Regions from separate parts of the Micromonospora schwarzwaldensis genome, predicted to be linked through region 1. Evidence: riboswitches for the same ligand, from Rfam matches in the RefSeq annotation. Region 1 holds a riboswitch; each other region holds the start of a gene.
The links. A riboswitch is a leader RNA that binds a small molecule or an ion and turns the genes downstream of it on or off. The one in region 1 is predicted to bind cyclic di-AMP.
Positions count from the first base shown of each region.

Region 1 (10,068 bases):
GGCCGCGCTGGTCGCCGCGCCGCTGCTCATCCTGGCGCTCTGGCCCGGCCAGCACCTGGTGCCCGAGGAGCAGCGCTGGTGGTTCACCCAGATCTTCCCGGTCACCCGCTCGATCGAGTTCTGGATGGGGGCGGCGGCGGCCGAGCTGATGCGCCGTGACCGCTGGCGCGGCCCCGGGCTGACCTCGGCCAGCCTGATCTTCGTCGCCACCTGGGTGGTCGCCGCGCTGTGGATCCGGGCGGAGTTCTGGGCGGCGCTGCTCGCCGTCGCGTACCTGGTGGTCATCGCCGCGGCGGCGGACGCCGACGTGCGGGGCCGGCGGACCCCGTGGCGGTCCCGGCCGATGGTCTGGCTCGGTGAGGTCTCGTTCGCGTTCTACCTGGTCCACGTGCTGGTCATGATGACCGTGCTGCGGCTCACCGGCCACTGGGGGACCGGGCTGCGCGGGTGGCGGGGCCCGCTCGCGGTGCTCGGCTTCCTGCTGCTCACCCTGGCGCTCGCGGCGGCGCTGCACCGCTGGGTGGAGGAGCCGATGATGCGCCGCCTCGGCCCGTCGCGCCGAGCCCGTCGCGGCCCGGCCGCCGCTGCGCCGGCACCCGGCGTGCCCGCACCGCGTTCGGCCGCCGACGACACCGGCGCGGCGTCCGCCGGGGAGCCGGACCGTTCGATCGAGTACGCCGGGCGGCGCCGGCCGGACTGAGCGGTCCACCCTGGTCAGCGGCGTCGCGACACGCCGGGCGACGATGCGCTGTGCCCGGATCGGCGGTAATTTGTAGCCGTGGCTCCGATCGCGCTCACCTGTCCCGTGTGGTGGGTGGCGCGCTGGGCCGCACGGATGCTGGCCAGCCTGGCCGTGGTCGTCGCCTGTTCGCTGGGGGCCGCCACGCTGCCGACCGGCGTGTCCCCGATCGCACCGGCGGTGGCCGGCCCGGTCGCCGGTCCGTCGTGCGGCCCGCCACCGGCTGGCCACACCGTCGTCGACCGGCGGGCCGACGCGATTGCCGGCGCCTCCATCGTCGGTCGGCCCGGCGACGCCGTCGTCGAGCGGCGCAGCAGCACCGTCACCGAGCGACAGGGCGTCCCCGCCGTCGATCGGCAGGGCAGCCGCGTCGACGTTCCCGAGCCGCAGCCGGCGGGCGGGGCCGTGCCCCCGACCGGGCGGCACCCGTTCCCGGCCGGCCAGCCGCCGGCACCGGCCGGTCCGCGGGCCCCGCCCGCGCGCTGACCCGCCACGGGCCCCGGCCCGTGACCGCGCCCACCGAACCTCACCCCGCACCCGCCCTCGGCGGCCCGGCGGCGCCCGGACTCCGGCCGCGCCCCGCCCCGACCGGCCGTGCGGAGTTCCCCGCCACTGTCTCCCGTGAGGTGCCGACCATGTCGCAGACCGTTCTTCTCCACTTCCTCACCGCCGTCCCCGAGGCCGCCGCCATCTGGTCGGCCCTGACCGTGCTCGCCCTCGTCCTGCTCGCCGTGCTGGTCGCGCGCCCGGAACGCGACGGCGCGGTGGACCCGGCACCCGAACCGGTCGACGTGGAGGCGCTCCACCGCGCCGACCTGACCCGGTACGCCGACGAGGTGGCGGTGGCCGCCGCCGGGGCCGCGCAGACCGCCCGCCGTCGCCGCGAGCAGTGGCTGGCCGCCCAGAGCGAGGCGGACCGGGCCTGGACCGCCTACGACGAGTCGGACGCCGCCGCCCGCCGCCTGGCCGCCGCCGGCGCGCTGCCCGCCCCGCACACGCCCCGCACCCCCGCCGAGTACGCGGCGCGCGAGCGTTGGCTGCACCGCACCGCCATGGCGGCGCACTGGCGAGGCGAGCTGACCGCCCGCCAACTCGCCGACGTGCTGGCCCGCCGCAACGGGTGGGACCCACGCCGGCACCCGGCCGAGCAGGAGATCGTGCTGGCCCGGACCATCCGCGACGGGCGGCGGGCCGGCTGGGAGGCAGCCGCCGAACGGGAGCGCCTGGCCTGGCGGGACGCCGAACTCGCCGCCGAGGCGGCCCGGACGCTCGCCGCCGAGGCGTACGCGGCCACCACGGCGCTGCGGCCGGCACCCGCGTCCCGCGTCTCGCCGGCGACCCGCCTCCCGGCCCCGGCAGCCGTACCGGGGACCCGGTGGCGTCCGGCCCGCGTCGGCTGACCGGCACGCACCGGCGCCCACGACGGGACGTCGACCGAATCGTTATCCGGAAGCGGTGACGCCGGTCACCGGTGCCGCCCACCGGTGAGCGTCCGGATCGATGGCCCCTGCTGCGCCCGCTGCCCGTTTCTCCACCCGCCGGATGTCCGCTTCCTGCCGGACGGGCGCCGACGCGACCGCTTGTCCCATAGGGGGAAGTCGGTGACCGACTGTTCCGAATCCGTAGTCGCCCACGACGTTTGCGCAGGTGAGAGCGCTTGGCAGGGCGTGTACCCACCGGTAGTGTCGGCGCGGTCCGGTGCGGTTCCCGATCGCAGATGGCGACGCCGCGCCGACCCGCCTAATCGTGCAATACGAACCGGGGACCCATCGCACCATCGGGGTGAATCCGCGAGCCACGGCCCGCGGTAGGGCGTACTTCCCGCCCGAATCCGTCAGCTAACCCGGTCGGCGGACACGGAAGGAGTTCCATCCTCGTGCCCACCACCCCCCGAACGTCCCCCCGCCTCCACGGCATCGGGGTGCCGGCGCTCGCCTGACGCGACGCCGCTTTCCGACCCCTGTCCGCCCGGCAACCCGGGCGACGTCCCGTGGCCGTTCCGCCCGCCAGCGCATGTGGGTTCCTCCATGTGCGGGGCCGGTGCGTGCCGCCCACCCCCGTGGAGGAAACCCGTGAAGCACCACCTGAAGCGCCACCTGCGTCGCCTCGCGACCCAGCGCCCGTACCAGATCATCGCCGGTTCGGCCGCGGCCCTCGTGCTGGCCGGCGGCACCGGCGCCGCGCTGACCGCCAACGACGACGCGCCGACCCGGCAGGAGAACACCGCCACGGTGGCGGAACTCGGCTCCCGCCTGGGCGACACCGCCAGCCGCAGTGAGGCACGGATCGCCGCCCCGTCGCCGAGCGCGTCACCCAGCGCCTCGCCCAGCCGCTCGCCCAGCGCGTCGCCCACGGCGTCGCCGTCGGCGAAGGTCGCCGACCCGGACACCACCCGCACGGCCAAGCCGAAGCCGCCGTCGAGCAGGGTGCTCGACTACGACTACCAGGCGCAGACCACCTACTACTACTGCGGCCCGGCCGCGGTGCGGAACGCGCTCAGCGCCACCGGCATCGAGCGCAGCCAGGACACGCTCGCCGTCGCGCTCGGCACCACCGAGATGGGCACCAACTCGGCCGAGGACACCACCCGGGTGCTCAACCAGCAGGTCAAGGGCGACCCGTACCGGACCCGCATGATCCCGGGCACGGCCACCGGGGCCCAGATCGACCGGCTCCAGGCCGACGTGGTCAACGCGGTCAGCAACGGCCGGGCCGTGGTCTCGAACGTCGTCGGGGACGCCACCGACACCGACGGCGGCTGGCACTCGTTCCCGGGCGGCCACTACATCGCCGTGGTCGGCTACAAGAACGACGGCCGGACCGTACGGATCGCCGACTCGGCCGACCCGTCGCTGCCGGCGTACTGGATCAGCACCATCGACCTGGCGAACTGGATGGCCACGCGCGGCTACTCCGCCTGACCCGTTTCCGGTACGCGCTGAAGGCCGGCACCCGCTGGGGGTGCCGGCCTTCATGCCGTCTTAGCTGTTCCAGTGCTTGGCGACCAGGTCGGTGGCCTGCTTCTCCCACTGGGCGTACGCGTCCGGGTAGGCCGACACCTGCACCGTCTGGGCGGCCTTGGTCACCGGCATGTCCTGCCAGCCGTCGACCTGCTTCAACCCCTTCAGGAACGCGAGGGTCGAGTACTCCGGGTCGGTGATCTGCTCCGGCGTGCCCCAACCCGAGGAGGGGCGCTGCTGGAACAGACCCAGCGAGTCGTGGTCGTTGCGGTCGCCGAGGTGGCCCAGGTTCTCCAGCTTCGACTCCTGCAACGCCGTCGCGATCGAGACCACCGCCGCCCGCTCCGGCAGGCCGGCCTTCTTCGTCGCGGCGATGATCGCCTTGACGTTGGCGGTCTGCTCGTCGTTGAGGGTGATCGTGGACTGCTCACCCTGCACACTCGCGACCGCGATCGGCTTGCTGGCGGTGGCGGCGTGCGCGGACTCGACGTGACCGGCGATCGGACCGGCGAACACACCACCGGTGAAAGCCAGACCAGCAATACCCAGCACACTCTTACGCAGCATCGTGTTCATGGGGAGGGCTCCATTCGGGGGTCAACGCACCGGGGGGTGCGGGCACCGTCAGGCGCACAAGAAGAAGCTCGGGGGATCCGGCTGCTCGCGGGGCGGGGGCCTCGTCGCGGCGCCGGAACTGTGTGTAACGACCGGGGGTCCACCGTCATTCCCGGGCGGGGGGCGGCGCGGGGGCGCTTGCCTTCCTCGGCCGTGCACCGGGATACAACGCCGCCACCCCGTCGACGATTCCGCCGCCAGCGTGCCGCCCACCACCGCCGAACCGGACAACCCACCCCGTGAGGCACTGGCACGCCAGGGATGTCTCACGCGCGCCCACACATCCACCGCGTTCCACTCGCCGTCCCACCAGTGTCACGTCCAGCGCCTGCAAACCTGATGGTGTGGACGGGTCAGGACGGGTGACCCGTCCACGCCATCAAGTTCGTAGCGCTGCGAGCGCAAGCAACGTCCGGCATGCCCGACGCGTCGACACCGCTCCGCGCCCAGGTTGTGGAACGACGCGGTGGTGTCTCCGGTGTCCGAGGGCAATCACCGCGTTCCATTCGCCCGGGGCGGTGCCGGCGTGCGTGGTCTCGCGCGGGGTGTCCGTGCGGTGGCAGACTGCGGCGTATGGGCGATGTGACGGGGACCCGCCACCTGGTGCTCCTGCACGGCATGGGTGCCACCGGCGAGGTGTGGTTGCCCTGGGCGCCGCTGCTGGAGCGTCGCTGGCAGGGGCGTTGGCTCGCCCCCGACCTGGCCGGCCACGGCTGGTCACCGCCGTTGTCGGAGGCCGGGTACTCGTTCGCGGCCCTGGCGCGGCGGGTGGCGGACGGGCTCGACGCGCTCCGGCTCGGCCCGCACGACCGGCTGGTGCTGCTCGGGCACTCGCTCGGCGGGGTGGTGGCGCTGTCGCTCGCCGCCCGGCAGCGGGGCCTGCCGGTCGACGCGGTGGTCGGGCTGGGCATCAAGGTGGTCTGGTCACCGGCCGAGCTGGCCAAGGCGGACGAGTTGGCGGCCCGGCCGGTGACCTGGTTCGCCACCCGTGACGAGGCGGCCCGCCGCTACCTGCGGGTCTCCGGGCTCGCCGGCCTGTTCGCCCCCGACCACCCGGTGGTCGACGCGGGGCTGCGGCGGGAGGACGGCCGCGGGCACCGGAGCCACCCCGGCGGCGACGAGCGGGGCGGTGGACGGTGGCGGCTGGCCATGGATCCGGCCGCGTTCGCGGTGGGTGAGCCCGACATGCCCGCCCTGCTGGCCGCCGCCGCCGACGCGCAAGTGCTGCTGGCGCGCGGCGAGACGGATCCGATGGTGACGGACGCGCAGCTCAAGGCGTTCGGCGTGCCGGTGGCCACCCTGCCCGGGTTGGGCCACCACGCCCACGTCGAGGACCCGGCTGCGGTGCTCGCCCTGCTCGACCCCTATCTCTAGGCCGGACGCGGCGCCGGGACGGCCCAGTCCGGTTCCAGCTCGCGGCGGGCGGCGGCGAGGAACGCCTCGGCGTAGCCGTCGGTGGGGAAGTCGCCCAGGTAGCGGGTCCGGGCCGTCCAGCGCTCCGCGGCCTTCGGGTCGGTGTCGAGCAGCGCGGTGAGCACGTCGTCCACGTTGGACATGTCGCGGCGCAGCACGTAGCCGGAGGCCGCGAGCGGGAACCGCTCGACGAAGTGCGCGCCGTCGGCGCCGGTGTCGGTGACCGCGTACGGCTTGCCGGAGTAGAGCCAGTCGGAGATGACCCCGGAGACGTCGGAGACCAGCGCGTCGGCGCGGTTGACGCAGTCGGTGAGCGTCAGGTCCCGGGCCGCAGCCGCGCCCCACAGGTGGGGTCGGCCCGTCTTCGCCTTGTCGGCGGCGAGCAGCTCGGTGAGCCGGGCGAGCTGCCGCGCCGAGGCCGGGTTCCGGTCGGTGTACGGGTGGGCGCGCAGGATCACCGCCGCGCCGCGGTCGATCAGCCGGCGGACCAGCGTCTCGGCCACCGGCAGGGAGCAGTAGTTCGCGTCGGCGTGGTGCCCGGTCCAGGTCGGGGTGTAGAGGACGGTCGGGTGCGCCGACGACGACGTCGGCTCCTGGCGTACCTCGATGGCCTCGACCTGGGGGCGGCCGACCACGACGAACTTCTCGGCGGGGATCTCCACGCCGGCGCGGGCGTACCTGTCGATCGCGGCCTGCCCGGCCACGAAGATCTTGTCGAAGATGGCCGAGACCGGGTTGGCGCTGGGCGCCTTGTCGCTGTCGCCGTGGTGCAACTGCACGTGGGTGAGCTGGTGGAACCGGATCACGTGGGCGTTCTTCGCGCCGTGGTTGACGTAGAACGCCGCCCGCAGGCTGGGCACCAGCGCCTCGTCGAGCGCCTTCAGCGTGGGGCAGAGGACCACCGGCGCGCGGGTGGCGGCGGCCACGGTGGACAGGAACTCGGGCTCGCGGACCACCACCAGGAACGGCCGGCCGATCCGCTCCAGGTAGGGCAGCCACATGGTGACCTGGTACTCCGAACCGGGCGGGGCGGAGAAGTGCAGCACGAACTCCGGTTGCTGGCGACGCAGCGCCCGGCCGACCGGACCGCCCCCGGCCGGCGGCCGGAACCGTCGCCGGGCGAGGTCGGACGCGATCGCGGCGCAGCCGGCGCCGACCAGCAGCGTGGCGGCCAGCGGCAGCCAGGCCGGCAGCGTCAGCGCGGCGGCGAGCGCCACCAGGGCGAGCAGCGCCAGCAGGGCGTCGCCGAGCCGGGCGGCGACCAGCGGCGTCCAGGAGCGGACCGGCAGGTTGGCGGCTCGGATCTCCAGCGCGCCGGCCTGCCGCAGCGGGCCGACCAGCAGCACCAGCCCGAGCAGGACCAGCGCGGTGGCGGCCAGCGCCGGATCGAACCCGTCGTCGGCCCGGCGGGCGTAGCCGACCAGGATCCCGGCGGCCACCAGCACCGTCTCGACGAGCCCGTCGGCGCTGGGCCGGACCCGGCGTTCCCAGGCGGTGGCGGCCAGCGCGGCCACCGCCACGGCCAGGCCGGCGCCGGTGGCGCCGGTGAGTGCCACGACGAGGAACGCCAGCACCGCCAGCCCGCTGGTCAGCACCCGGGCGAGCAGCTTCCGGACCAGGTCACCACGCATCTGCACGTCCCTCGGGTCAGGCGCGGGTGGACAGTTCGGACCGGTGCGCGCCGGGCTGCGCCGGCACGTCGGCCACCGGCTCGCCGGGTGCCCGGCGGACGTCGACCACCTGACCGGTCAGTTCGGAGATCAGCACGTCCAGGGACGCCTGCGCGACCGCCTCGGAGGCGAGCAGCGTGTGCTCCGGCTCCTCGCCGAACGCCTTGGTCCGCATCGGGGTGGCGGTGCGTTCCGGGTTGACGCAGTTGACCCGTACGCCGAATTCCGCCCACTCGTCGGCGAGCGCCTGGGTGAGGTTGACCAGCGCGGCCTTGGTGGCCGAGTAGAGCGCGTACCGGGCCCGGCCCCGGGTGTAGGAGCTGGACGTGTAGAGCAGCAACTGCCCCTTGGTCTGCTGGAGGTACGGCAGCGACTGGCGGGCGATGGTGACCGGGCCGACGAAGTTGACGTGCAGGAGACGGTCCATCGTCTCGTCGTCCATCTCGGCGAGCGCGCCCTTCTCCAGGATGCCGGCGGTGACCACCACGTGGTCGATCCGGCCGGTCGCCTCGAACGCGGTCTTCAGCGCGGCGGCCACGTCCTCGGCGCGTTCCACGTGGGTGCCGGTGCTGGACCGGCTGAACGGGAAGACCTGGGCGCCGTAGCGGCGGGCCAGCTCGGTGAGGTCGTGCCCGATGCCGTAGCTGCCGCCGAAGACCACGATGGTCCGGCCGGTCAGCTCCTCGGCGTAGCCGCGGTGGGTGAGCCGGGGCGCCTGGGCGGCGGCGAGCTGAAACAGCTTGTCGGCCAGGTGCACGTCGACCGGGTGGGTGACCTTGATGTTCTCGTCCGAGCCGTCGATCACCTTGATCGGCGTGCCGGGCAGGTAGCGCAGCACCACGCCGCAGTCGTCGGTGGCGGCGAAGTCGGGGTCACCCTCGGCCCGGCGGTACGCCTCCCGGATGGTGCCGGAGCGGAACGCCTGCGGGGTCTGGCCGCGGCGCAGCCGGGACCGGACCGGGATGTCGGTGATGCAGTCGTCCGCGTCGACCTGGACGATCGTGTCGGCGGACGGGATGGCCACGTCGACGGCCGAGTAGCTCCAGAGCGCGTTCACGCACTCGCGCACGATCCGCGCGCTGACCAGCGGGCGGACCGCGTCGTGGAAGAGGATGTTGACGTCGCCCTCGCCGACCGCGTCGAGCGCGATCCGGGTGGTGTCGTTGCGCGTCTCGCCGCCCTCGATCACCTTGGTGACCTTGCGGAAGCCGGCGCCGGCGACGATCCGCTCGGCGTCCGGCACGTGGCCGGTGGCCATCAGCACGATGATCTCGTCGATCTCCGGCGCGGCCTCGAAGACGGCAAGCGTGTGCTCGATGATCGGCTTGCCGGCGATCTTCAGCAACTGCTTCGGGATGCCCAGACCGAGGCGGGTCCCGGTGCCCCCGGCGAGGATCACGGCCACCGTACGCGTGGGGCGCCAGGGTGCCGGGCTCGCCGGCGCGGCGTCCGGTGCGGTGGTGTGGTCCTGCGTCATTGCCGTACCTCACTCTGGGTGAAGGGGATGGGTCCGGAAACCTTAACGCGAACGGCGGAGCGCACCGCCCGGACGGATCCCGGGTCGGTGCGCTCCGGCGGGTTACTTCTGGTTCTCGTAGGCGTCGCAGACCTCCTGGGTGGGGCCGTCCATCCGCAGGACGCCGCTCTCCAACCAGATGGTCCGCTCGCAGGTGTCCCGGATCGAGCCGATCGAGTGGCTGACCAGGAACACGGTGCCGGCGCTGTCGCGCAGCTCGCGGACCCGCTGTTCGCTGCGGACCCGGAACTTGCGGTCGCCGGTGGCCAGCGCCTCGTCGATGAGCAGCACGTCGTGCTTCTTCGCCGACGAGATGGCGAAGCGCAGCCGGGCGCCCATGCCGGAGGAGTAGGTGCGCATCGGCAGCGAGGCGAAGTCGCCGCGCTCGTTGATCCCGGAGAACTCGATGATCTCCGGGGCGATGCGCTTGACCTCGTCCGGGTGCATGCCCATGGCGAGGCAGCCGAGCACCACGTTCCGCTCGCCGGAGAGGTCGTTGAGCAGCGCGGCGTTCACGCCGAGCAGGGACGGCTGGCCCTGGGTGTAGACCGCGCCCCGGGCCGGCGGGAGCAGGCCGGCGATGGCGCGCAGCAGGGTCGACTTGCCGGAGCCGTTGCTGCCGATCAGGCCGATGGCCTCGCCCTCGTACGCGGTGAAGCTCACCCCCTTGACGGCGTGCACCTCGCGGATGTTCGGCGCCTTGGTGCGGGAGACGATCCGCTTGAGCGCGGAGACCGGGGTGGTGCCACCGGCGGCACCCTTGTGGATCCGGTAGATCACGTGCACGTCGTCCACCACGACGGTGGGGACGCGGCCCGAGTCGGTCACGGTGCCGGCGTTCACCGGCAGGGTCTGCTCAGCCACGGCCGTACTCCTTCTCTCCGCGCCAGAAGTAGACGAACCCGCCGACGCCCATGACGATCGCCCAGAACACGCCGAGTGCCCAGAGCTTCGGCGGGGAGCTGACCATGTTGGGCTGGTGGGAGTCGAGCAGCGCGTAGCGGGCCAGCTCGATGAAGACCAGCGGCGGGTTCCACTCCAGGATGCTGGCCGCCCAGGACGGCAGGTGCTCGCGCAGCAGCGCCACCGGGTAGAGCACGCCGGAGGCGTACAGCCAGGTGCGCATCACGAACGGCATGATCTGCTTGAGGTCGG
Region 1 covers NZ_CP154796.1:4,386,782-4,396,849, reverse strand. The annotation lists gene VKK44_RS18640 (acyltransferase family protein) at 1-700, shown strand, start outside; gene VKK44_RS18635 (hypothetical protein) at 779-1,225, shown strand; gene VKK44_RS18630 (hypothetical protein) at 1,375-2,139, shown strand; cyclic di-AMP (ydaO/yuaA leader) riboswitch at 2,467-2,607, shown strand; gene VKK44_RS18625 (C39 family peptidase) at 2,767-3,660, shown strand; gene VKK44_RS18620 (hypothetical protein) at 3,721-4,275, opposite strand; gene VKK44_RS18615 (alpha/beta fold hydrolase) at 4,888-5,688, shown strand; gene VKK44_RS18610 (CDP-glycerol glycerophosphotransferase family protein) at 5,685-7,358, opposite strand; gene VKK44_RS18605 (bifunctional cytidylyltransferase/SDR family oxidoreductase) at 7,375-8,874, opposite strand; gene VKK44_RS18600 (ABC transporter ATP-binding protein) at 8,977-9,777, opposite strand; gene VKK44_RS18595 (ABC transporter permease) at 9,770-10,068, opposite strand, start outside.

Region 2 (10,068 bases), 2.1 Mb from region 1:
GGCCGGGTTGTGGAACCACGCCTTCTGGCCGAGGTACCAGATCGCGGTCCAGTCGCCCTGCCGGCCGGCCACCGCGTACGTCTGTCCGGCGGAGGCGCGGGCACCGTGGTCGGAGACGTACATCGTGTCCGGCGTGCCGTCCGGGCGCAGCCCGAGGTCGTTGACCAGCGGGGCGTCCGCGCTCGGCGCGGTCCGCAGCACGACCGCCGAGGAGCCGCGCGACGGGCAGGGCGCGGCCGGCGGGGTGGGCGTCGGGACGCCCGGCGGCTGCTGGTTGCAGCCGACGAACGCCGGCCGGTTGGTGGCGAAGTCCGGGTCGATGGTGACCAGCCCGGTACGCGACGTGCCGGTGGCCCGGAACGGCGCCTTCATCAGGTCGAAGTAGTGCGACCAGTCCCAGTAGGGGCCCGGGTCCCAGTGCATGCCCTTCACGGTCGGGGCGGTGGTGCCGGGCACGTTGTCGTGGCCGATGATGTGCTGCCGGTCCATCGGGATGCCGAACTTCTGCGCCAGGTACCGGACCAGCTTGGCCGAGCTGCGGTACATCGCCTCGGTGTACCAGGTGCCCTGCCCGGCGAAGCCCTCGTGTTCCAGGCCGATGGACTTGGCGTTGACGTACCAGTTGCCGGCGTGCCAGCCGACGTCCTTGGCCTTGATGTGCTGGGCGACGTAGCCGTCCACCGACCGCAGCGTGTAGTGCCAGCCCAGGTAGTCGGCGCGCTTCACCAGGTCGACGCTGGGGTTGAAGTAGCCCTCGGTGTCGTGGATGACGATGTATTCGATCTTCTGCTGCTTCGGCCGGTCGCCCAGGTCGTGGTTGCCGTAGTCGCCCGGGTCCGCGCTGAGCTGCTCGTAGGGGGCGGGGATCCACTCGCAGGCCAGCCGCACCGGGCACTCCAGCCCGTCCGGCCGCGCGGCCTGGCGCAGCCCGAGGCGGGCCAGCCCGGCACGGTCCGGCTCGGCGGCGGTGGCGGCCAGCGTGACCCGCTGCCCGTCGTCGGTGGTCCGGGCCGCGCCCTGGCCGAGCTGGTCGTAGACCTCGTCGGCGAAGGCCGCCGCCGCGTCGGACGTGTCCGCGCCGGAGTAGCGGGCCACCGCGCCGTACCAGGCCGCGGCGTCGCTGCCGGCGCCGACCGGCCCGCCCAGTGCCTTCTGGTGCGACGCCAGCAGCGCCGCGCCACCGCGGATGTTCGCGGCCGGGTCGGTGCGCAGCGTCTGCGCGTCCAGTCCGGTGAGAGTGGCGGCGGCGTCGAGCGTCTGGAGCGAGGCGGCCGGCAGCGGCGTCTCCCGTGTCGGCGCGGCGGCGGTGGCCGGGTCGAGCGTGAGCGGACGGGCGTCGTCGCCGCGCGGGTCCTCGTCCTCGTCGACGTGCGCGCTGCCCGGCGTGGCCAGGATGTGCGCGGCGTCGGTCAGGTGCATCGGGCCGTAGCCGCCGCTGGTGCTGGGCTGGCCCGGGTGGGTGTCCCACCTCGACTCCAGGTAGGAGACGCCGAGCAGCACGTTCTGCGGTACGCCGTACTCGGCCGCCGCGGCGGCGTACTGCTGCTGGCGGTCGCCGGTGGGCCGGTCCGCCTGTGGCGCGGCGCTCACCGGGCCGGTGGTGGCCAGCGCGGTGGCCGTCGCCACGGCGGCGGCGAGCAGTATCCGTCTGCTGGACGGCGGGGCTGAGAGGTGCATCGAACCTCCTGGACAGGGATGGGGGTCACTGCGTTTCCCACCCTCACGCCCGCCACCCGTGGGGGTCAATAGCTTTCTGGGCAGTAATCCGACATGAAAGAAATCTTCATTCGCGTTCGGGTGGCACATCCGATACGGAGTGTCACGGCCGTTCGGGTTGCGGATTGATAACGGGAATCCTTACTCTGGTCAATCGTCGGCCGCACGTTTCACCGTCCAACCCGGTCGGTGACGGCCCGACACCGCCGAGTCGCCCACGGGCGAGCCGGGGACCCAGGTACCTGGGGTGAATCCGCAGCCACTGCGGTAGGGCGTCTCCCTTCCCGCCCGAACCCGTCAGCTAACCCGGTAGGCGGCCAGGCAGAAGGAGTACGGACGCCCGGTGGCACACCATGCCCCGCGGCCGACGTCGAGCCGGTCGGTCGACCGGTCCGCTGTCGTGCCGCGTTCCCGCTGGTCCCGCTTCACCACCACACTCGCCGCCCTGGTCGGCGCCGCGGTCGTCCTGACCGGCGGCGCGACGGCGGCGCACGCGGAACCCTCGGTCGCCGAGATCGAGGCCCAGATCGACCGCGACTGGAACAAGCTCGAACCCGTCATCGAACAGGTCAACGCCGTGCGCGGGCAGCTCGCCGTGCGCCGCAAGCAGGCCGACGCGCTCGGCCGGCAGATCGCCCCGCTCCAGGCCCGGGTGGACGCCGCGCTCGGCCAGGTCGGCGGGCTCGCCGCCGACGCGTACAAGGGCGACAACCTCTCCACCGTCAACGCGCTGCTGGGCAGCCGTTCGCCGAGCGAGCTGGTCACCGGCCTGGAAATGCTCGACCGCTTCGCGCACCACCAGCAGGAGCAGGTCCGCGACATCGCCGCGCTGCGCGACGAGCTGGCGGCGAAGAAGAAGCCGCTGGACGCGATGGTCGCCGACCTGAGCCGCACCGAGGCCCAGCTCGCGGCGAAGAAGAAGCAGATCGACGCCGAGATCGCCAAGCTCCAGAAGCTGCGGCTCAAGGTGTACGGCAACGGTGGCGGCGGCCCGCTGCGCCCGGCCCCCTGTCCCGCCGGCTATCCCGGCGGCCCGGCCGGGGTGGCGGTCAAGTTCGCCTGCGCCCAGATCGGCAAGATCTACGTGTGGGGCGCGGCCGGCCCGGACCACTTCGACTGCTCGGGCCTCACCATGGCCGCCTGGGCGAAGGCCGGGGTCTCGCTGCCGCACAACGCCCGCCAGCAGCACGACGTGACGAAGCGGGTCAGCCGCGCCGAGCTGCGCGCCGGTGACCTGGTCTTCTACTACGGCGACCTGCACCACGTGGGGATGTACGTCGGCGACGGCTGGGTGGTGCACGCCTCCCAGTCCGGCAAGCCCATCACCATGAAGCGCGTCGACGACGGCGACATCAACAGCTACGGCCGCCCCGGCTGAGGTGCAAGGAGGGGCCCCCTGTTAACGCATTCCGCATAACAGGGAGCCCCTCCTGACAGCCACGGGTCGGCGTCAGCGGGTCGGCCAGGTGCGCCAGCTCTGCCAGGACCGGCTCGGCGTCGGGCCGCGCTGACCCTGGTAGCGCGAACCGTAGACGGCCGAGCCGTACGGGTGCTCGGCCGGCGACGAGAGCCGGAAGATGCAGAGCTGGCCGATCTTCATGCCCGGCCAGAGCGTGATCGGCAGATTCGCCACGTTGGACAGCTCCAGCGTGACGTGACCGGAGAAGCCCGGGTCGATGAAGCCGGCGGTGGAGTGGGTGAGCAGACCGAGCCGGCCCAGCGACGACTTGCCCTCCAGCCGGCCGGCCAGCTCCTCACCCAGCGAGATCACCTCCAGCGTGGAGGCGAGCACGAACTCGCCCGGGTGCAGCACGAACGGCTGCCCCTCGGGGACCTCCACCATCGACGTCAGGTCGTCCTGCTGCACCGACGGGTCGATGTGGGTGTAGAGGTGGTTGTTGAAGACCCGGAACAGCCGGTCCAGGCGTACGTCGATGCTGGACGGCTGCACCAGCGTGGGCTCGAAGGGCTCCAGCGCGAGCGTGCCCGCCTTGATCTCGGAGACCAGGTCGCGGTCGGAGAGCAGCATCGGAACACTCTAGCGACAGGCGCGTGTGAGCAGCGTGTCGGACTACTTCTTCGTACACGTGTTCGATAGAATGTCGGCATGGCTTCCTGGTCCGAATTCGCCGCCGACGAACCCCGACTCGCCGCCGAGATCCGCCTCCTGATGCAGCAGTACGGGCCGGGCTTCGGCTACCTCGCCACGGTCCGCGCCGACGGGGGCCCGCGGGTCCACCCCGTCTCGCCGCTGATCACCGACGACGGTCTCTGGTGCTTCGTCATCGACTCGCCGAAGCGCCACGACCTCGAACGCGACGGCCGCTACGCGCTGCACTCCTTCCCGCCGGAGGAGAGCGACGACGAGGCTTACGTGGCCGGTCGGGCCCTTCCGGTGACCGACCCGGCGACGGTGTCGCGGCTGTCCCGGCTCGGCCGGGCGACGCCGCAGGGTGACTGGCGGCTGTTCGAGTTCACCGTCGACGTGGCGATGCTGACCCGCCGCGACCCGGTCACCCTGATCGGTGCCGGCCGACCGGAGGTGCGGCTCTGGCTCGACCCGGGGGAGGGCGCACCCGCCGCCACGGCGACGACGCCACCCCCGGTCGCGGCCCGGTGTGACGTGCTCGCCCCGGAGGCCCCGCGTGGCCGGCACGGCTTCGACACCCGCCGGTCGGCCGCCTGACCGGCCCCGGAAACGACGGTGCCGGCCCTGTCCGTGGACAGGGCCGGCACCGGTACGTGGTGCGGTGGTGATCAGGCCGCGCGGTAGGCGTTCCACGCGGTCAGCATCCGGCTCGCCTGGCCGGCGGTGAACTGGTACATGCAGGAGTCGTACGTGTAGTCCATGAAGTTGGTGATCGGGTCCTTGCCGGTCGTGGAGCAGGTGTCCCGACCGGTCGGGCACTCGTACGCCGGGGAGGCCTCGGCCGGGGTGTCGGAGACGCTGTCACCCGAGCCCGAGCAGCCGCCCTGGAAGGTGTGGTAGAGGTTCAGCCAGTGGCCGATCTCGTGGGTGCCGGTGTCGCCCTGGTTGTAGTTGGTCGCCGAGCCACCGGGCAGCGACTCGTTGAGCACCACCACGCCGTCCATCTTGTCCAGCGTCTGCTTCGGGAAGGTCGCCCAGCCCAGCAGGCCGTTGCTGAGCTCACCGAGGTACATGTTCAGCGTGTTCTTGCCGCCCGTGCGCAGCGAGGTCTTCATCGACCGCTCCGCGGAGGAGCCCTGCACGATCGGGTACCACGACGCGTTGGTGACCCGGTTGATCTTCGAGAGCTGGAAGCTGAACGCGGTGGCCGCGCCGCCGGTCGAGCCCGCGTACGCCTGGTTGAGCACGCTGATCTGCTGGGTGATCAGCGAGTCCGGGATGTTGCCGCCGGCGCGGGTGCTGTTCTCCTGGATGACGTGCACGACGACCGGGATGGTCACGGTCGCCAGCGGGGCGACGGGACCGGTCCGGAAGTTTGCCCGCGCGCGCTGGGCGGCGGCGAGGTCGGCCTCACGGTCGCGAACCTGCTTGGCGGTCAGGTGGTTCGGGTCGAGATTGGCGTGGCCGCCCTTGGCGACGCGGGCGTCGGCGTGGGCGTCGGCCGGCTCGGCGCAGACGCCGGCCGGGGCGGCCGAGAAGGCCGAAGCAGCGGGGACGACACCGACGGCCGCGGTGCTGAGCAGCAGCGCGAGGGTCGACGTCGCGACACCGGCGGTACGCCGGGTCAGCAGGTTGGGACGAAGTCCCATGAGCCCACCTCTTTCTGACGGCGTGCCAGGGGGTGTGTCACGCCGGGTCGGAAACGTGTGGCAGACGTTACATCCCATCGAGGGATTTGAGAACGGCCATATGTTGCCGGCGCGCAACATCCCTTGATCAACTCGGCCGGGCCGCGTGGGCGGGGGTACCTGGGTGCACGGGGGTGGTGACCTCAGGTACAGTGGTGCCGCCCGCGGGTGTAGTTCAATGGCAGAACATCAGCTTCCCAAGCTGACAGTGCGGGTTCGATTCCCGTCACCCGCTCCACGATCGAGGCCCTGGTGAGGACGACAGTCCCGCCGGGGCCTTCGACGTCGCGGGAGTTGGCGGGCATCGAATTCGCCGTCAGAGGGCTACCCTTCCGGGACTGACGAAGATCCATCGGGGGATGATCTTGAAGCTGCTTCTCACGTCCGCGGGCATCACGAACGCGAGCATCCGGGACGAACTCGTCGGCCTTCTGGGCAAACCGATTGCCGACTCCACAGCCCTCTGCATTCCCACCGCCGGATATGCGATGGGTGGTCCCGCCGGGGCGTGGCGTTTCATCACCGGCCAATCCTCCACGCCGATGTGCGAGTTGGGGTGGAAGTCGTTGGGGGTGCTGGAACTCACCGCGTTGCCCAGCGTCGGTGAAGATCGCTGGGTGCCGTGGGTCAGGGAAGCGGATGTCCTGCTGGTGGGCGGCGGGGACGCCTTGTATCTGGGCCACTGGATGCGACAGTCCGGGTTGGCGGATCTGCTGCCGTCGCTGGACACGGTCTGGGTGGGGCTGAGCGCCGGGAGCATGGTGATGGCCCCCCGCGTCGGGGCCGAATTCGTCGCCTGGACACCACCCGGCGGGACCGACGAAACGTTGGGCGTGGTCGACTTCGCGATCTTCCCGCACCTGGATCACCCGGACCTGCCGGAGAACACCATGGCCGAGGCCGAGAAATGGGCCGCCGGGATGTCGATACCGGCATACGGGATCGACGATCAGACCGCCATCAAAGTGATCGACGGCAGCGTCGAGGTCGTCACCGAGGGGCATTGGAAGCTGTTCCCGGCACAGGGGTGACGACAGGCGATCGGCATGCCGCCGCGGGCCCGGACCGCGTTTCAGGACGGGTTCCAGCGCGTTAGCCCCGCCGGGCCTCGACAACCGCGTCCGGCCCCACCCGACGGCACCACGCCGCGACGAGGGCGGGATCGGCGGAGAGGGCGTCGATCCCGCAGCACGGACGGACGCTCTCGACCTCACAACGGGCGAGGCAACCGCTCAGGGGCGACGGAATGTCGATCGACGTCGCTCATCGCTGATCCCCCGGGTGCAGGTCGAGGACGTGCCGCTGGCCGGGCTCCCCACCCAGGTCCACCTTTCCGGCCGGCACGAACCCGGTCCGCCGGAGCACCGCCAGGGACGCCGGGTTCGCCAGCGCCGCGTCGGCGACCAGCCGGTGCAGCCCGTACCCGTCGCGGGCCAGTTCGCAGACCCGCCGTACGCCGTACTGCGCGAGGCCGCGGCCGGCGGCGCGTTCGGCCACCCGGTAGCCCAGCCCGGCGCTGCCGTCGGCGACGTCGACCAGGTTGAACCGCCCGAGCACGAAGCCGTCGTCGTCGACCAGCACGTGGAAGTGGCAGATGCCGCGGTCCTGCTCGTCCAGCAGGTCGGCGAGCCGGTCGGCGAACAGGTCGAAGTAGTCGTCGCCGCGGTCGGGCACGTAGCGGGCGAAGTAGGCCCGGTTCTCCCGCTCGAACCGGTACAGCACGTAGGCGTGGTGAGCGGCGAGTCGTTCGAGTTCCGGCACCGGGCCAGGCTAGTCGCCGACGTCCGTCGTACCCGGATGGCAGCATCGCGGGATGCGCGACGAGATCCGGGCCCTGGTCGAGGCGTTGACGCCGGGCGACGGGCAGGAGGCGCGGCACCGGGCGGCGGCGTTGGCCTGGCTGGCCGGCACGGAGGACATCTTCCGCCGGGTCAAACCGCGCACCCCGTCGCCGCACCTGGTCGCCTACTTCCTGCTCCGCGACCCGTCCGACGGCGCGGTGCTGCTGGTCGACCACCGCAACGCCGGCATGTGGCTGCCCAGCGGCGGCCATGTCGAGCCGGGCGAGCACCCCGTGCACACCGTGCGCCGCGAGCTGCGGGAGGAGCTTGGCGTGCCGGCGGTCTTCGCGCCGCCGTTCGGCGAACGGCCAGCGTTCCTCACCGTCACCGAGACGGTCGGCCCGCCCGCCCAGCGGCACACCGACGTCAGCCTCTGGTACGTGCTGGCCGCCCACCGTGAGCAGCGGTTCACCCCGGACCCGGTCGAGTTCCGGGGTGTCCGCTGGTGGACACCGGCCGAGGTGGGCGACGCGCCGGCCGGCACGGTCGAGCCGCACCTGGGCCGGATGCTGGCCAAGTTGGCGGCCGGCACGCCTTGACCCGACCCCTGCGGCAAGCCGCAGCGTGGTCCCTGCCGGCCACCGGGCCGGCACGAGGAGGAGGGTGACGTGCGGCTGCTGACCATCGGGGCGTTCGCCCGCGCGGCCCGCCTGACCGCCAAGGCGCTGCGGGTCTACGACGACTGCGGGCTGCTGCCGCCGGCCGCCGTGGACCCGCACTCCGGCTACCGCTACTACGCGCCGGAGCAGCTCGACCGCGCGCGGCTGATCGCCGCGTTGCGCCGGGCCGGCATGCCGCTGGCTGAGATCCGGACGGTCTGCGCGCTGCCGCCGTCGGCCGCCGCCGAGGCGCTCGACGCCTGGTGGCGGCGGGTCAGCGCGGACACCGACGCCCGCGGCCGGGCCGTCGCGCTCCTCGTCGGCCAGCTCAGCGAGAGGGGCACCACCATGTCCGAGCACACCTTCCGGTACGCGGCGCGCTGCGAGACCGGCACGGTCCGGGACTCCAACGAGGACGTCGCGTACGCCAGCGGCACGCTGCTCGCGGTCGCCGACGGCGTACGCGGTCCGGGTGGGTCCGCCGCCAGCGCGGCGGCGGTGGACGCGCTGCGGCCGTTGGCGACGGCCGACGCGCCGGTGGGCGACCTGCTCGCCGCGCTGGGTGACGCGGTCGGCCGGGCCGACCGGGCGGTACGCGCGCAGGCCACCGACGCCGACCGGCCGGCCAGCACGCTCACCGCGATCGTCCGGCGGGGCACCCGGCTCGCCCTGGTGCACGTCGGGGACACCCGTGCCTACCTGCTGCGCGGCGGCGAGCTGTCCCGGCTCACCCAGGACCACACGTACGTGCAGACGCTCGTCGACCAGGGGCGGCTCACGCCGGCCGAGGCCGGGGCGCACCCGCAGCGGGCGCTGCTGGCCCGGGCGCTGGGTGCCGGCGTCGAGGTGGAGGCGGATCTGGCGCTGCGGACCGCGCTGCCCGGTGACCGCTACCTGCTCTGCTCGGACGGCCTCGCCGCGGTGGTCGACCCCGGGGCGCTGCACGCCGCGCTGGCCGGGGCGGACGACCCGGAAACCGCCGTCGGGCGCCTGGTCGGCCTGGCGTACGCGGCGGGCGCGCCGGACAACATCGCCTGCGTGGTGGCCGATCTGGCGACGACGTGACGGGACGGTCGGGGCCGTACCCTGGCGATCATGCGGATTGGCATCGTGATCCTGCCGGACCAGCGCTGGTCGGAAGCGCGCCGACGGTGGGCGCAGGCGGACGAGTGGGGCTTCGACCATGCCTGGACCTACGACCACCTGGGCTGGCGTGACCTGGTCGACGGGCCGTGGTTCGACTCCTGGACGACACTGACCGCGGCGGCCTCGGTGACCTCCCGGGTCCGGCTCGGCACGCTCGTGGCCTCGCCGAACTTCCGCCACCCGGCGGCGTTCGCCCGGCAGGTGACCGCGCTGGACGACGTCTCCGGCGGTCGGGTGCTGCTCGGGCTGGGCGCGGGCGGCATCGGCTTCGACTCGGCCGTGCTCGGCGACGAGACGCTGCCGCCCCGGCAGCGGGTCGACCGGTTCGCCGAGTTCACCGAGCTGCTCGACCTGATCCTGCGCGAGGACGGCACGACCTGGCGCGGGGAGTGGTTCGCGGCGGTGGACGCCCGCAACAACCCCGGCTGCGTCCAGCAGCCCCGGGTGCCGTTCGTGATGGCCGCGAACGGTCCCCGGTCGATGCGCCTGGTCGCCCGGTTCGGGCAGGGCTGGGTGACCACCGGTCTCGGCGGCGACGACCTGGCGGGCTGGTGGGACACGGTGGCGGAGCTGTCCGACCGGATGACGCGGGCGCTGGAGCAGGCCGGCCGGGACCCGGCCACCCTGGACCGCTACCTGTCGCTCGACTCGGCTCCGGTCTTCTCGCTGACCAGCGCCGACTTTCTCGCGGAGCAAACGGCCCGGGCGGCCCGGCTGGGCTTCACCGACGTGATCACGCACTGGCCCCGGGCCAGTAGCTGGTACGCCGGCGACGAGGCGGTGCTGACCGAGGCGGCGGCGCTGCTGCCGGAGCTGCGTCGCGCCGGCTAGGGCAAGGAGGGACCCCGCTTGACGCATTCTGCACAGGCGGGGCCCTTCCAACACCTTCAGGTGCCGACGCTGCCCTCGGTGGAGACCAGCCGGAACCGCAGGCAGACGATCTCGCTGTCGTCGGTGACCGGGGTGCCCTGCCGGGCCCAGTAGGCGCC
Region 2 covers NZ_CP154796.1:6,472,152-6,482,219, reverse strand. The annotation lists gene VKK44_RS28360 (N-acetylmuramoyl-L-alanine amidase) at 1-1,677, opposite strand, end outside; cyclic di-AMP (ydaO/yuaA leader) riboswitch at 1,911-2,048, shown strand; gene VKK44_RS28355 (C40 family peptidase) at 2,117-3,094, shown strand; gene dcd (dCTP deaminase) at 3,167-3,745, opposite strand; gene VKK44_RS28345 (pyridoxamine 5'-phosphate oxidase family protein) at 3,824-4,402, shown strand; gene VKK44_RS28340 (zinc metalloprotease) at 4,474-5,454, opposite strand; tRNA gene VKK44_RS28335 (tRNA-Gly) at 5,658-5,731, shown strand; gene VKK44_RS28330 (Type 1 glutamine amidotransferase-like domain-containing protein) at 5,859-6,524, shown strand; gene VKK44_RS28325 (DUF6331 family protein) at 6,586-6,729, opposite strand; gene VKK44_RS28320 (GNAT family N-acetyltransferase) at 6,757-7,254, opposite strand; gene VKK44_RS28315 (NUDIX hydrolase) at 7,307-7,873, shown strand; gene VKK44_RS28310 (MerR family transcriptional regulator) at 7,943-8,998, shown strand; gene VKK44_RS28305 (LLM class flavin-dependent oxidoreductase) at 9,029-9,910, shown strand; gene VKK44_RS28300 (ASCH domain-containing protein) at 9,967-10,068, opposite strand, start outside.
Region 2: it holds a riboswitch for cyclic di-AMP, as region 1 does, so the genes downstream of both, VKK44_RS28355 (C40 family peptidase) here and VKK44_RS18625 (C39 family peptidase) in region 1, are expected to answer to the same signal.

Region 3 (10,068 bases), 1.6 Mb from region 1:
TCCTCGGCGTGCTCGTCCGCCGGCACGGCCAGTTCTACGCCTGCGAGGACGCCGTCCAGGAGGCGCTGCTCGCCGCCGCCACCCAGTGGCCGGCGCAGGGCGTGCCGGAGCACCCCCGCGCCTGGCTGGTCACCGTGGCCACCCGCCGGCTCACCGACGAGTGGCGCAGCGAGCACGCCCGCCGGGCCCGCGAGGTCGCGGTGGCGGTCCGGCAGCCGGCGTACGCGGCGGTCGCCCCGCCCGCCGACGAGGAGCCGCCGAGCCGGGACGACACGCTGCGGCTGCTGTTCCTCTGCTGCCATCCGGCGCTGCCGGTCAGCGCCCAGGTGGCGCTCACGCTGCGGGCGGTGGGCGGGTTGAGCACCGCCGAGATCGCACGGGCGTACCTGGTGCCGGAGGCCACCATGAGCCAGCGGATCCGCCGCGCCAAGCAGCGGATCGAGGCGGCCGGGGCACGTTTCACGCTCCCGTCGGGAGCCGACCGGGACGAGCGGCTGGGCGCGGTGCTGCGCGTGCTCTACCTGGTCTTCAACGAGGGCTACACCGCGTCCAGCGGCGACACGCTGCACCGGGCCGAGCTGACCGGGGAGGCGATCCGGCTGGCCCGGGAGCTGCACCGGCTGCTGCCGGACCAGGGCGAGGTGGCCGGGCTGCTGGCGCTGATGCTGCTCACCGACGCGCACCGGGCCGCCCGGGTGGGACCGGACGGGGAGTTGGTGCCGCTGGCCGAGCAGGACCGCACCCGCTGGGACACCGCCGCCGTGGCGGAGGGGATCGCGCTGGTGACCGACGCGTTGACCTGGTCCGCGCCCGGCCCTTACCAGGTGCAGGCGGCCATCGCCGCGGTGCACGCGGAGGCGCCCACGGCCGCGACCACGGACTGGCCGCAGATCGTGGCGCTCTACCGGGTGCTGGCCCGGATCGCGCCCAACCCGATGGTCACGCTCAACCAGGCGGTCGCGGTGGCCATGGTGGACGGGCCCCGGGCCGGCCTGGCGCTGCTCGCGCCGCTGCACGCCGACGACCGGACCGCCGGCCACCACCGCCTCGCCGCCGTCCGCGCCCACCTGCTCGAATTGGCCGGCGACCGGGCCGACGCCCGGGCCGCCTACCTGGCCGCCGCCCGGGCCACCACCAGCCTGCCCGAGCGGCGTTACCTGGAGGTACGCGCCGCGCGGCTGACCACCGGGCGATGAGTTCCGCCGACCCGGCAGGTCCACCCCTCATGGGAGAGGTCACCAGTCAACTGTCGGTGTCGCTGGACGGGTACGTGGCCGCGCCGGACCAGAGCGTGCAGGATCCGCTCGGGCAGGGCGGCCTGCGGCTGCACGAGTGGGCGTTCGCCACCGAGAGTTGGCGCGCGCAGCACGCCCTGACCGGCGGGGAACGCACCGTCGACGCCGACGTGGTCGAGGAGATGACCGCCGGCATCGGGGCGTACGTGATGGGCCGGCGCATGTTCGGCGGCGGCGAGGGGCCGTGGGATCGGGCCTGGACCGGGTGGTGGGGTGCGGACCCGCCGTTCCGGACCCCGGTGTTCGTGCTGACCCACCACACCCGGGCGCCGCTGCTGATGGCCGGCGGCACGGAGTTCCACTTCGTCACCGACGGCGCCGAGGCGGCGCTGGAGCGGGCCCGGGCGGCGGCCGGCGACCGCGACGTCTGCGTGGCCGGTGGCGGCGGCACGGTACGCCGCTACCTGGCGGCGGGCCTGCTCGACTCGCTCTGGCTGCACATGGTGCCGATCGTGCTGGGCGGCGGCACGCCGCTCTTCGACGGGCCGCTGGACGTCACCTTGACGCCGGAGAAGGTGGTCGCCGGCCCCACCGTCACCCACATCCGCTACCGGGTGCCGCGCTGACCCGGCGTCGGCTCAGAACAACCGCCCCGGTGCCGGTGACCCCGGGTGAGCGACTGTGGACGGTCGGGTGTCCACTCCCCACGCAGCACGCCGGGCCGGCCCGAAGGCCGACCCGGTGGGGTGTGCGAGCGTACGTCAGCTCTTGAAGGCGTCCTTGATCTTCTCGCCGGCCTGCTTGAGCTTGGCGCCGGCCTGGTCGTTGCGGCCCTCGGCCTCGAGGCGCTCGTTGTCCGTGGCCCGGCCGACGCCCTCCTTGACCTTGCCCGCGGTGTCCTGGGAAGCGTTGTCGATCTTGTCGTCGAGACCCATCGGAACCTCCAGCTCAGCGGTTGCTTGACGACAACGAGTTACCCACCCGGTCACCCGCCCAACCATGCGGGTGCCCGTCGTCACCCGATCGGGCGAAAGCGCCGCAGCCGCAGGCTGTTCGCCACCACGAAGACCGACGAGAAGGCCATCGCCGCGCCGGCGAGCATCGGGTTGAGCAGCCCGGCGGCGGCCAGCGGCAGCGCGGCCACGTTGTAGGCGAACGCCCAGAACAGGTTGCCCTTGATGATCGCCAGCGTGCGGCGGGAGAGCCGGATGGCGTCCGCGGCGGCCAGCAGGTCGCCCCGGACCAGGGTCAGGTCGGCGGCCTCGATGGCCACGTCGGTGCCGGTGCCCATGGCCAGCCCGAGGTCGGCCCGGGCCAGCGCGGCGGCGTCGTTGACCCCGTCGCCGACCATGGCCACCACCCGGCCCTCACGCTGGAGCCGCTCGACCTCGGCCACCTTGTCGGCGGGCAGCACCTCGGCGATCACCTCGTCGATGCCCACCTCGGCGGCCACCGCCCCGGCCACAATGGCGTTGTCGCCGGTGAGCAGCACCGGGGTGAGCCCGAGCCCGCGCAGCCGGTCGACCGCCGCCCGGCTGGTCGGCTTCACGGCGTCGGCCACCGCGAGCACGCCCCGGGCCCGCCCGTCCCAGCCGGCCAGGACCGCCGTGCGGCCGGCGGCCTCCGCGCCGGTCGCGGCCCGCGCGACCTCCTCGGGTACGTCGAGACCGCGCTCCCGCAGCAGCCGGAGCCGCCCGACCACCACGCTCCGGCCGTCGACCGTGCCGGTCACGCCGAGCCCTTCGGCGTTCGCGAAGTCGCTGACGGCGGCCGGCGGCCCGGCCTCGGCCGCGCCCTCGGCGACCGCCCGCGCGATCGGGTGCTCGGAGGCCGCTTCCAGCGCGCCGGCCAGCCGGAGCAGCTCGCCGGCGTCCTCGCCGGTCGCCGGCAGCACCTCGGCCAGCGTCATCCGGCCGGTGGTGACGGTGCCGGTCTTGTCCAGCACCACGGTGTCCACCCGGCGGGTGGACTCCAGCACCTCCGGCCCCTTGATCAGCACGCCGAGCTGCGCGCCGCGCCCGGTGCCGACCAGCAGCGCGGTGGGCGTGGCCAGGCCCAGCGCGCACGGGCACGCGATGATCAGCACGGCCACGGCGGCGGTGAACGCGGCGGTCGGCCCGGCGCCGGTGCCGAGCCACCAGCCCAGCGTGCCGGCGGCCAGGGCGATCACGATCGGCACGAAGACGCCGGAGATCCGGTCGGCGAGGCGCTGCACCGCCGCCTTGCCGGTCTGCGCCTGCTCCACCAGCCGCGCCATCTGGGCGAGCTGGGTGTCGCCGCCGATCCGGGTGGCCCGGACCACCAGCCGGCCACCGGCGTTGACGGTGGCGCCCACCACGGCGTCCCCCGGCCCGACCTCGACCGGCACCGACTCGCCGGTGAGCATGCTGGCGTCGACCGCCGAGGTGCCCTCCTCGACCACGCCGTCGGTGGCGATCTTCTCGCCGGGCCGGACCACGAACCGGTCGCCGACCGCGAGCTGGTCGACCGGGATCCGGACCTCCTGCCCGCCGCGTCGGACCGCCACGTCCTTCGCGCCCAGTTCGAGCAGGGCCCGCAGCGCGGAGCCGGCGGTGCGCTTGGCCCGCGCCTCGAAGTAGCGCCCGGCCAGGATGAAGACGGTCACCCCGGCGGCGGCCTCCAGGTAGATGTTGCCGGCGCCGTCGCTGCGGGTGATGTCGAACCGGAACGGGTGCGTCATCCCGGGCATCCCGGCGTCACCGAGGAAGAGCGCCCAGAGCGACCAGCCGAACGCGGCCAGCGTGCCGAGCGAGACAAGCGTGTCCATGGTCGCCGCGCCGTGCCGCAGGTTGACCAGCGCGGCCCGGTGGAACGGCAGCCCGCCCCAGACCACCACCGGCGCGGCCAGCGTGAGCGAGGCCCACTGCCAGTAGTCGAACTGCCAGGCCGGCACCATGGCCAGCACGATCACCGGCAGCGTCAGCACGGCGGAGACCCACAACCGGGTACGCGCCCCGCGCAACTCGTCGACCGGCGCGGCCGTGGCCTCGGACCGGTCGGGCGGCGGCGGGACCACGGCCGTGTAGCCGGTCTGCTCCACGGTGGCGATCAGGTCGGCCGGCGCGACGTCGTCGGCGTACCGGACGGTGGCCTTCTCGGTGGCGTAGTTCACCGTGGCCTCGACGCCGTCCATCCGGTTGAGCTTCTTCTCGATCCGGGCGGCGCAGGACGCGCAGGTCATGCCGCCGATCGCGAGTTCGAGCAGGTTCGGCGCGGTCGGCAGCGTCTTTCCCGTGGTGGTCATCGCGACACCTCCCGGTCAACTGTGCCCGTGCCCCGGCGTGCCGTTTCCGGCGTCCGGGGTCGGTGCGGTGGTGGGTGCCGGCGCGGCGGGTGCCGGCGGGGCCTGGTCGCCGGCCAGGACGGTGAACTCGGCGGTGTGCACCGCGTCGCCGTGCCGGAAGTCCAGGTAGAGACGGTACGCCCCGGTCGACGGCACCTCGGCCGCGAACGTGACCGCCGGCCCGGCGGGCGTGCGCCCGTCGTCGGGCGTGCCTTCCGGGTGCACGTGCAGGTAGGCCAGGTCGCCCTGGCGCAGCGCCACCAGGTGCCCGTACGCGCCGAGGTAGGGCTGGAGGTCGGTGACCGGGCGACCGTCCCGGCTGACCGTGAGCGTGAGCCGGCTGGTGCGGCCGGGCTCCGGTGTGCCGGTGAGCGTGACCGCGTAGCCGTCGACCGTGGCGGTGGTCGTCGGCCTGGGCAACGGCCGGTCGGCCAGCGGGCCGGGGACGGTGACGTCGACACCGAGCGTCAGCGGCTCGCCGCCGGTCGGGGTGAAGTCGGCGAACGCCCGCCAGACGCCGGGCCCGGCGAGCGGCGAGGCGACCCGCCAGGTGCCGTCGTCGGCCAGCTCCGGGTGCACGTGCCGGAAGCCGGACAGGTCGCGGCGGGCGACGATCAGGTGCATGCGCTTGTCGTGCGCCACGTCGTAGCGGGTGACCGGCGCGCCGTCCGGGCCGGTGATCCGGAACGCGAACTCGCCGGCCGGTGCGGCCACCGGCTGGAGCGTGTAGCCCCGCTCGGAAACCAGCAGGCCGCCGGGCAGGTGCGCGCCGCCGGCGCTCTCGTCGCCGTGGTCGGTGTCCCCGTCGCCGTGGCCGGCGGCGCCGTGGTCGGTGTCGGTGGTGTCGTGCCGGGTCGCGGCGGCCGGGGCGGCGGGACCGGCCACGTGACCGATCCCGTACGCCCCGGCGAACACCGCCGCGAGGCCGAGCGCGAAGCCGCTCAGCTTCGTCGCCGTGTTCATGGTGCCTCCTCGGTTCTGCGGGTCGGTGGACCCGTCACGCGCCGGCGAGGTCGTAGCCGGCCTCGTCCACGGCGGCGCGTACGGCGTCCGCGTCCAGCGGTTGCCCGCTGGTGACGGTGACCCGGCCGCCGGCCAGGTCGACCTGGACGTCGGTGACGCCCGGCAGCGCGTTCAGCTCGGTGCTGACCGCGGTGACGCAGTGCCCGCAGGTCATGCCGCGCACCTGGTAGGTGGTCTCCATCTCGCCCTCCGATCTCATACCCCCCGGGGGTACAAGCCGAACGCTATCATACCCCCGAGGGGTACGGTATCCTCGACTCATGACCACGCCGTCCACCCCGGTCCGGGGCTACACCGCCAGCAAGGACCAACTGCTCGCGCGGCTGCGCCGCGTCGAGGGGCAGGTCCGGGGCATCGAGAAGATGGTCGAGGACGACCGTTACTGCATCGACGTGCTGACCCAGATCTCCGCCATCCAGGCCGCGCTGGACAAGGTCGCGCTGGGCCTGCTCGACGGCCACGCCCGGCACTGCATGCACGAGGGCGCCGCCGAGGGCCGCGCCGACGAGATGGCGACCGAGATGATGGCCGCCGTGGGCCGCCTCATGAAGCGCGGCTGACCCCGCCGATCTTGCACTTGCGGCCCCCGACACGCCCCGTTCGTGACGTTTGCCGGGTCCACAATTACAAGATCGCGCAGGTGGGCTGGCTACCATGGCCCGGCGGCGAACCGGGCGTGGTCAGGACGCGTCCGGGCCGGCCGGTGCCCGACCGGTCCGGTGATCCGGCGCGCCGCGACCGTAGGGAGAGACGCCGTGGGCGCCGACCACACCCGTCCCGCCCCCGCCGCGCCGCCGGGCGTACGCCGGCTCCTGCTCGCGACAGTGGTGCCGCTGTTCGTGCTCACCGTGCTCGCGGCGCTGGTGCTCTGGCCCCGGGGCGGCGGCCCGGAACCGGCCGGGGCCGAGAACGTGCCGCGCCACCACGGCACGGTGACCCGGGTGGTGACCGAGCCCTGCCCGCCCACGCCGGAGGCCCCCGCGGGCGGCGGCGGCCGGTGCGGCACCGTGACCGTCACCGCGGAGCAGGGCCCGGACGCCGGCCGGCAGGTCGAGACGCCGATCCCCAACGGGCCCGGTGCGCCCCGGGTCGAGGTCGGCGACGAGGTGATCCTGGTCGAGCTGACCGACCCGGCCGACCCGTCGGTGAAGGCCTACAACATCGCCGAGCACCAGCGCGGCACGCCGCTGATCTGGCTGGTGGCGCTCTTCGCCGCCGCGATCGTGGCGTTCGGGCGCTGGCGCGGGCTGGCCGCGTTGGGCGGGCTGGTGGCGAGCTTCGCCATCCTGCTCGGTTTCGTGCTGCCCGGGATCGGCGCCGGCCGGTCCCCGCTGCCGGTGGCGATCGTCGGCGCCGCGCTGATCATGTTCGTGGTGCTCTACCTGACCCACGGGATCACCGCGCAGACGTCGGTGGCGGTGCTCGGCACGCTCGGCAGCCTGGTGATCACCGGCGTGCTGGGCACGCTGGCCACCGCCGCCACCCACCTGACCGGCTTCGGCAGCGAGGACGCCACCACGCTGTCCATGTTCCGGGGCGACGTGGACCTGCACGGGCTGCTGCTGGCCGGCATCATCATCGGCTCGCTCGGCGTGCTGGACGACGTCACGGTCACCCAGGCGGCCACCGTCACCGAGCTGGCGCACGCCAACCCCGACCTGTCCCGGCGGCAGCTCTACCGGGCGGCCACCCGGGTGGGCCGGGCGCACATCGCGTCCACGGTCAACACCATCGTGCTGGCGTACGCGGGCGCCTCGCTGCCGCTGCTGCTCCTGCTGGTCGCCGACTCCCGCCCGGTGAGCGAGATCCTGACCAGCGAGTTCCTCGCCCAGGAGATCGTCCGCAGCGCGGTGGCGACGCTCGGTCTGATCGCCGCCGTACCGCTCACCACCGCGCTGGCCGCGGTCGTGGCCACCGCCGGGCGGCGCGGACCGGCGGCCGGCGCGTCGTCGCCGTCCCCGGGCCGGCCACCGACGGCCCGCGGCGAGGCGCTGGAGGCGCTCGGCGGGACGCCGGCCGAACGGAGGTCCGGCCACCGGGGAAGTACGGATGTCGCATGGTGACACTCCGCAGCGTGACGGCCCGCCTGAAACGCGATGCTGGTCACGCTGGGCAATGTCGAATTCTCGCGATTGGTCGGCTTCCGGGCGTAGATCCCCGGTCGGCATCTCGGGTAACCTCGCTGCCGGTCACCGCCGAAGGCGCGCACCCGCGCCTGCGGTGCCGCCGCCCAATCGCCTCCGGGCGAGCCGGGGAACCAGGTACATGGGGTGAATCCGCGCGAGCGGTAGGGGCCACTTCCGTCCCGAACCCGTCAGCTAACCCGGTCGGCGGCCGACGGAAGGGAACACTGTGACGGCACCCCTGCGCCGCTGCTTGACACCCGTGGTGGCCGTGCTCGCCGCGCTCGCCGTGCTGGCCGGCCCGACCCCGGCGTCGGCGGCCCCGCACACCGCCGCCCCCAATCCCTCGGGGCACGCGGAGGACGACGACCCACCGCTGATCAGCGAGGCCGTCACCGCGGCCAACCGGGCCTACCTCCAGGCCAAGTCCAAGTTGGACAAGTCGCGCAAGCGGCAGCTCCAGCTCGCGCTGGAGGTGAAGGCGGCGCAGAACCAGCTCGACGCGCTCAGCCCGCAGGTCACCGAGATCGCCGCGCAGTCCTACCGGACCGGTCGCGTCGGCGCGATGGCGATGCTGCTGGAGAGCGACTCGCCCGACTCGTTCGTCCGCCGGGCCAGCGCCCTGGACGAGCTGAACCTGTTCAACGCGCAGCGGCTCGCCGCCATCAACGAGGTGAAGACGCGCGCCGAGCAGGCCAAGATCGCACTCGACGCCGAGGTGCGCGAGCAGGAGAAGCAGACGAACGCGATGGCCCGCGAGAAGGTCGAGGCGCAGAAGGCGCTGAAGCTCGTCGGCGGGCTGGGCTTCACCGGTGGCCTGGTCTCGGCCACCTCGCCGGTCGCCAAGATCGGCCCCGGTCGTACCGCCGACGGCGGGTGGAAGTCCGAGTCGTGCAGCGAGGACGACCCGACCACCTCCGGCTGCGTCACGCCGCGCACGCTGCACGCGTACAAGGAGGTCAAGCGCGCCGGCTTCAACCGCTTCGTGGGCTGCTACCGCCCCGGCGGGCCGTGGGAGCACCCCAAGGGCAAGGCGTGCGACTGGTCGTTGCAGAACAGCGGCTTCGCGCCGTGGCACAACAACGACACCCGCCGGTACGGCAACGAGGTGGCCGCCTTCCTCATCCGCAACGCCGACCGGCTGGGCATCTACTACGTGATCTGGAACCGGCAGATCTGGTTCCCGGCCACCGGCTGGAGTTCCTACAGCGGGCCCTCGAACCACACCGACCACGTGCACATGTCACTGCTCTGACGCGTACCCGAGAAGGGCCGCCTCCGGGCGGCCCTTCCGGGTGTCCGGCGAGCGGTCAGCCGGCGAGCGCCGGGTCCGCCGGTGCGGCCGGCGCGGGCAGCGGGCCCGGCGACTGCGCCACCGTCCGCACCTCGCCGCCGCTGAGCCGGTACGACATGCCGACCACCGCGCACGCTCCCCCGGCCACCCGCTCGGCGAGCACCGACGAGCGGGCCAGCAGGGTCTCCACGGTCTGCGCGATGTGGATGTCGATGATGCCGTCGAGTTCCGTGACCTCCTGCCGGGCGGCCCGGAGCAGGCTGGGCGAGACGGCGTCCACCACCGCGCCCAGGTGCCCGGCCGGCGCGGAGCCGGTGCGGACCGCCTCGCGGGCCGCCTGGACCGCGCCGCACGAGTCGTGGCCGAGCACCACCACGAGCGGCGTGCCGAGCACGGTCACCGCGTACTCGACGCTGCCGAGCACCTCGGGGCCGGCGGTGTGCCCGGCGGTACGCACCACGAAGAGGTCGCCGAGACCCCGGTCGAAGATGATCTCGGCGGCGAGCCGGGAGTCGGAACAGCCGACGATCACCGCGAACGGGTGCTGGCCCTCCGCGACCGCGGCCCGACGCCCGGCGTCCTGGTTCGGGTGCTGCGGCACGCCGGTGACGAACCGGTGGTTACCGGCCCGCAGTTCGGCGAGTGCCTCTTCGGGAGTGCTCGGGATCATCGCTGCTCACCTTGTCCTCGGGCGGAACGACCAGGCCGGCCGGCGGCGGTGTCGGCCTCGCGACCCACCGTCACACGGGACCGAAGGCACGTCAAGATTTCGTGATACGCATTTCAGGCATCATGACGCCACCCGCTCCGGTTCCGGCTGACTGCCCGGAACGCCATACGATGACCACCATGGCGACCACACCAGGCGAGGACGGGAGCCGCCGGCACTGGACCTTCCTCACCAACCACGGGCACGTGCTGCTGGCCATCGCGCGCAACCCCACCGCGCGGCTGCGGGACGTGGCCGACGAGGTGGGCGTCACCGAGCGGGCGGCCCAGGCGATCGTCGCCGACCTGGAAGCCGGCGGTTACCTCCACCGCACCCGGGTGGGCCGGCGCAACGAGTACACGATCAACCCGAACGGCCGT
Region 3 covers NZ_CP154796.1:6,000,922-6,010,989, forward strand. The annotation lists gene VKK44_RS26030 (RNA polymerase sigma factor) at 1-1,196, shown strand, start outside; gene VKK44_RS26035 (dihydrofolate reductase family protein) at 1,226-1,861, shown strand; gene VKK44_RS26040 (CsbD family protein) at 1,997-2,170, opposite strand; gene VKK44_RS26045 (heavy metal translocating P-type ATPase) at 2,251-4,500, opposite strand; gene VKK44_RS26050 (hypothetical protein) at 4,516-5,502, opposite strand; gene VKK44_RS26055 (heavy-metal-associated domain-containing protein) at 5,537-5,743, opposite strand; gene VKK44_RS26060 (metal-sensitive transcriptional regulator) at 5,823-6,122, shown strand; gene VKK44_RS26065 (YibE/F family protein) at 6,318-7,625, shown strand; cyclic di-AMP (ydaO/yuaA leader) riboswitch at 7,780-7,910, shown strand; gene VKK44_RS26070 (coiled-coil domain-containing protein) at 7,915-8,940, shown strand; gene VKK44_RS26075 (carbonic anhydrase) at 8,996-9,649, opposite strand; gene VKK44_RS26080 (helix-turn-helix transcriptional regulator) at 9,820-10,068, shown strand, end outside.
Region 3: it holds a riboswitch for cyclic di-AMP, as region 1 does, so the genes downstream of both, VKK44_RS26070 (coiled-coil domain-containing protein) here and VKK44_RS18625 (C39 family peptidase) in region 1, are expected to answer to the same signal.